DNA from 2 places in the Holdemanella hominis genome. Region 1 is predicted to be linked to the other one. Evidence: predicted binding sites of a transcription regulator. Region 1 holds the regulator's gene; the other holds the start of a gene.

What was found. Region 1 encodes HrcA, which represses chaperone genes, less so after heat shock. Its sites were predicted from a motif close to TTTTAGCACTNNNNNNNNNNNAGTGCTAAAA; they were not measured.
Region 2: the regulator HrcA is predicted to act here: its motif matches at 1,640-1,670, upstream of H8911_RS04100 (ATP-dependent Clp protease ATP-binding subunit).

The regions. Positions count from the first base shown of each region.
Region 1 is NZ_JACRWH010000013.1:20,411-23,612, forward strand. Features, by position in the region: gene dnaK (molecular chaperone DnaK) at 1-122, opposite strand, end outside; gene grpE (nucleotide exchange factor GrpE) at 136-675, opposite strand; gene hrcA (heat-inducible transcriptional repressor HrcA) at 656-1,708, opposite strand; gene H8911_RS04940 (Rpn family recombination-promoting nuclease/putative transposase) at 2,056-2,949, opposite strand.
Region 2 is NZ_JACRWH010000010.1:258-3,459, reverse strand. Features, by position in the region: gene H8911_RS04100 (ATP-dependent Clp protease ATP-binding subunit) at 1-1,575, opposite strand, end outside; gene H8911_RS04095 (transaldolase family protein) at 1,698-2,366, opposite strand; gene H8911_RS04090 (DeoR/GlpR family DNA-binding transcription regulator) at 2,507-3,202, shown strand, end outside.

The DNA.
Region 1 (3,202 bases):
GCAACAACACTTGGTGTTGTACGATTTCCTTCTGGGTTAGGAATTACTTTACAATCTTTACCTTCCATAACCGCAACACAGCTATTTGTTGTACCTAAGTCAATACCAATAATTTTACTCATGATAATTACCTCCCTATTCGCTCACTTTTACTAATGCTGGTCGTAAAATACGATCCTTCAACATATATCCTTTTTGTAATACTTCAATAACCATTCCACTTTCAACGCCTTCTTTTTTCTCTTGCATTAAAGCCTGCATTGTATTGTGGTCGAATGGTTTATCGGCTGCATCTATTTCCTGTACGCCTTCTTTTTCCAGCACACCTTTCAATTGTTTATGAATCATCTCAAAACCTTTGACATAATTCTTAATTGTCTCATCCTCGGTTTGTACTTTCAAAGCCATTTCCATTGAATCAAGAATTGGCAAGATTTCCGTTGCTGGCTGTTGGAAGCGATATTTTCGAGTTGCATCTGCATCTTTCTGTAGACGTTTTTTCATGTTTTCTGTATCTGCATAAGCACGTGCTACATCATTTTTTGCCTTGTCCAGTTCTGCCTTCAAACCTTCAATAATTTCGTCTGAACTTGGTTCTTTTTTTTCTTCAGCTGCCCCTTCAACAACTTCTTCTTTTGTTTCTTCTTTTACTTCTTTAGTTTCTTCTTTGCTCATCGTTGGCACCTCCCTTATCTTTGTCTGTCCCAAAGACGTCTTCGATGACATTTGACATATAATTCATCAAGGCCACGACCTTGGAATATTGCATTCGATTTGGACCAACAACCATTAATTGTCCTTCCTCATCGCTGTTATAATGGAATTTTGTCGTTAATACTGAACAATCTCCGATTTGTAACAACTCGTTTCTTTCCCCAATCTGGATTGCTACATTTCCCTCTTGATCCGTCCATTGATGGAATAAACTTCCATTTTCCAAAATACGCATCATTTGTTTCAACTTGTTGATGTCACTGAACTCTGGCTGATACAACATATTACTTCGTCCAGAAACCGCAACTTTCTCTGTCGCAAATCGCATAAAGGCTGAAACGAACGCTTCAAACAAAACTTCATGTCGAACAAGTTTTGCTGCCATCATCGGTTCAATTTCTTTCATTTTTCCAACAACATCTTCAATAGGCGTTCCCACTAATTGGTCATTTAATAAATCTGTACAATTTTGAATATCCTGCATGGACACATCTGTACCAAATTGGAACACTTTATTTTCTGTATGTCCTTGATCTGTGACAATGATCGCAACAGCACTTTGATTGTTGATTGGAATCAACTGTACATGCTGTAAAGTCTGATGCCTGCTATCAGGTCCTAGAACAACACTGGTCAAATTTGTCATGTGTGACAAAATATCACAGCTCTTTTGAACAACTTCTTCTAACGAATAATGTCTTTCACTAAAGACTTGCTGTAAAGCATTCTTTGTAGAAGCATCCAAATCCGCTTCCATAAGATGTTCAACATAGTACCTGTAGCCTTTTTGACTCGGAATTCGACCACTCGAAGTATGTGTCTTCTCTAACAGCCCTAACTTCTCAAGTGTCGCCATCTCATTACGGATGGTTGCAGATGAAACCGGGAAATCTAGAAGTTCCATTAAAGTCTTTGAACCAACTGGTTCTGCACAACGAGTAAACTCTTCAACTATTGTTTTAAAGATTATCTTTTGACGTTGTGTGATTTCCATTGTGAAGACCTCCTTCTAGCACTCATTTTCCTTGTCTGCTATTAGTATATCACAATTTTTAGCACCGTCAACAATTGAGTGCTAAATTTCAACTAAAAAAATAAGGATACAAATATTCGTACCCTTAACTAAACATAAATCAAAAATTCTTTAATCGATTCTTCACTCACTGAGAAGATGGATGCGATAGCTTTAACAGTGAAGCCTTTGTCCAGTATAGCTTGATACACTTCAAATTGATTTATTGCAATACCTTTGTTGATTCTTCAAACATTTCATCTAATGCTCTACACACTTTTACATCTCCTCACTTTGTAAAGAATGGATGTGATCACACATCCATTCAATCAAATACTTCTTTTTAGTTCTCTTAACGCATCTAAGTCTAATCCAACAATCTCAGAGATTTCTTCAAGTGTTTGATTATTTCTTACAAGCATTTTAATCGCTATTTTGATTTGGGTATTTTTTTCACCACGCTCAATGCCTTGTTCAATGCCTCGTTCAATGCCTTGCTTGATACCCATCTGGATTCCTCTGTTTGTTGATTCTTCAAACATTTCATCTAATGCTCTACACACTTTTACATCTCCCTTCTCGCTTTTGTTGTAGATACTCAATAACTCTTTGTTCTTTGTCACTACATACGCAAAATACAATGCATCACGATTAAACTCTCGATCTAGATCTTCTTTTAAAACCTGTTTTCTATAGATCATACGCAATAGATCAAAAAAGTCCTGTGTTGCCTTTTCACCTGTATTATACTTGTGATTTGTGTTTAGCTCAATCAGATTCAGTTTAAACTCATTGAACATGTCTTCAAATCCAGGATGAATAATTTCTAGTTCACTCAATCTTTTAGCAGCATTCCACTTGGATTCACCCACATATAAGACGACTGTTAAAATCATGGGAAGTCTTGTATGCATAGGTACATGTTGCTTAAAGTTTTGGCGAATATAACGCATACGAGCAACGCTTTCATATTCCATGACTCTTGCGACCATGGATTGATCGATATAGCTTTGGCTTTCAATCACGAACAAATCCAAATAAGTACCACCCTCATACCGCTTGATGATATCCACATGCTTACTAGAAACATTCATGACAAGTTCACTGTTTTCATCCTTAAGATATTCAGGCTTCAACACTGGTTGTCCATAAAATAAAAGTGCATTGAAGATCGAGACAAAGTTTTTGGGTTGTCCTAAAAACTTCTTAGACTCAATATCCATCGAATTCAAGATGACTCCTCCTTTCTTCTCTCTCTAATACGAAAAAAAGAAGGAAATTTTAGAAAAGATGTATATTTTGATAATTTCACATAATTCATTTTGATTTCACAATATTTACCAAAGTTATACTAAAATTATGACAACATGGGATGATATTCTATAAGTGCCTTAAAGATAAGGCAATGAATATAGAAATAAACCAATATTCATATCTCTCTCCTAAAAAAATAATAATAAACAAAAAGAAACCATT
Region 2 (3,202 bases), on a different contig from region 1:
TTCTTGAATCAAAGCATCCTCTTTTTGACTTGCCTGCTCTTTTTGAATACGAGCCTCTAATTCTGGAATCGTGCCATATTGAAGTTTAGCAGCATCTTCGTAACGAGCTTCATTACGCGCTTGCTCTAAATCCAAACGAGCTTTCTCCAAACGTTGTTTATCCTCTTTTTCATTAGCCAAGCCATGTTTTTCGTCTTCCCACTTAGAATGCATTTCATCACGCTTTGATTGTAAAGAAGCTAATTCACTTTCAATTTCTTCACGACGCTCAATAGCCCTTTTATCTTCTTCTTTTTGTAGAGAAGTCTTTTCAATTTGAAGTTGTAAAATCTTACGCTGTAATTCATCCAACTCTTGAGGCATACTTTCCATTTCAACCTTTAACGTAGCACAAGCCTCATCCACTAAGTCAATTGCCTTATCTGGTAAGAAACGATCCGTGATATAACGATCGGACATAGTAGCTGCCGCAATTAAAGCTTCATCCAAAATACGTACACCATGATAACTTTCAAAACGATCTTTTAATCCACGCAAAATACTGATTGTATCCTCTACACTTGGCTGAGCAACTTGTACTTTTTGGAAACGACGCTCTAAAGCGGCATCCTTTTCAATATATTTACGATATTCATTGAAAGTTGTTGCACCAATACAATGTAGTTCACCACGCGCTAACATTGGCTTTAATAAGTTAGCCGCATCCATACTACCTTCGGTTTTACCTGCACCAACCAAGTTATGAATTTCATCAATAAACAAGATGATTTGTCCATCCGATTTTTTAACTTCATCCAAAATGGATTTTAAACGCTCCTCAAATTCACCACGATACTTAGCACCGGCAATCAAAGATCCCATATCCAATTCAATCAAGCGTTTCTCTTTTAATGACTCAGGCACATCCCCCTTCATAATACGCCATGCGATCCCTTCAACAACAGCTGTCTTACCAACACCAGGTTCACCAATCAAAACAGGGTTGTTCTTTGTCTTACGAGATAAAATCTGCATAACACGTCGAATTTCATCATCACGTCCAATAATTGGATCAATCTTACCATCACGCACATCCTGAACTAGATCACGACCATATTTCTTTAAAGCTTCTACATTCTCTTCTGAATTTGGCGTATCAAATTTTTTACCATTACGACGCTCTAATTCAGCTTTGTAGCAAGCATCCTTATTCAAGTTAAAAGTTCTTACCAATTCTTTAGAAATATAAGAACGATTAAACAATAGAGCTAAGAATACACTAGCTACTGAAAGATAAGTTTCATCATGTTGACTCGCCCAGTTTTGCGCATCTTCAAACGACTTCTGCACTTCATTGGATAAATTTATATTACTTGTTGAGCTCTTTGCGACACGATTAGATTCTTGTTGAGCCATCTGTAAAGCACGACCTTTATCCAAGCCGATACGCTCAAACAAGCCGTCCAATACATCATCCTTAAAAATCGTTTCCAACATATCCACAGTATCCACACTTGGATGTTGGTTGGATTTTGCCAAATTAATGGCATCCATTAAAATCTTCTGCAAACGCTCTGACATTTGATCGATATTCATAAATAAGCACCTCCTTGCGCTTAGCACTCACTCTTTGTGATTGCTAATGATAGTATAACACCATTTTTGGCACTGTCAACACTTAAGTGCTAATTATTTTTTAAAAAGAAAAGTAGATTTCTCTACTTTTCCAATGTATTACGATTATAAGCTCTTTGCCAATTTACGCTAAATTCACCCACCGCAATCTTTGTTCCTGGATGATCAATCATTTGATATAAAACATCACAAGGAACAGTTACAGCTTGAATTCCAGCCTTGATCAATTCATGTACTTGATATGTATTTTTAAAGCTTGCCGCAATCACTTTAGCCGGCATATGATTCACTCTCAACATTTCAATCAAGTCTTTTACATTCTGAACACCATCTCCATAATTACACATTCGATTTGTATAAGGTGCTAAATATTCAGCTCCATCCATTGCAGCTAAAAAAGCCTGATCCGCTGTATAAATGGCAGTAGCCAATGTGTGAATTCCTAACTTTTTACATTCTTTAATAGCTCTTAAGCCCTCATGTGTAACCGGAATCTTTACATACATATTTTTATTACGAATGGAAGAAATCATTTTTGCCTCTTCCATAATACCTTCAAAAGAGGTCTGTACCGTTTGAATAAACAACAATTGATCTTCGCTCAACACCTCACAAAGATCTTTTACTACATCCATTGCTTCTCTATTCGATTTTGTTAATATTGTAGGGTTTGTCGTAACACCCGTAATTGTTAATAACTCATTTAGTTCTTTAATTTGTTCAATATTTGATGAATCGATAATTAATTCCATAATAGATCCTCCTTAAGTTCATCTGTATACTAACACCAGAAAAATTTTGATTCAATAACCTTTTCACATCAAACAATTTATTTCAAAAGAACACAAATAAACATGTTCCCTTCTGTTTCTTTTTGTGCTTTAATAGAATTATGAACACAACACAAAGAAGATATGAAATCTATGAAAAACTAAAAAAAGATAAAACCGTACAAGTAAGTGAACTCGCAAAAGTATACTCCGTTTCCTTAATGACCATACGAAGAGATTTAGATAGTCTAGAAAACCAAGGACTCGCCACAAAGCGCTATGGAGGAGCCACACTCAATGAGTCTAGTTCAACTGAACCTTCCTTTGAAATCAAAGAAGGTATGTCACAATCGGATAAAAAAGAAATCGCGATTTATGCTAGTACACTCATTCAAGATGGAGATTCTATCTATTTGGATTGTGGTACAACCTGCCTTGAGCTCTTTAAACGTATACACCATAAAAAAATCACAATCTTTACAAATTTCTGGAAGATTCTTCAATATGTAGATCGAAATACCAAGGCGAAAATCATTATGGCTCCAGGCACCTATAATCCTGTAACTCAGGCAGCTCTATCTGAAAGCACCATTCAATTCTTTCAAAACTATTATATCGATAAAGCCTTTATTTCCGTATTAGGCCTTGACTTAGACTATGGCGTATCCATTCCCAGCATGAGTGATGCTTTAGTTAAAAAAGCGATTCTTGATTCTTCCAATAAAAAAATTTGTATGGCAGACCATACAAAATTCCATAAGAAGTATATGTCAAAAATAGCCAATATTGATGATTTTGACATGATTATCACCGATAAT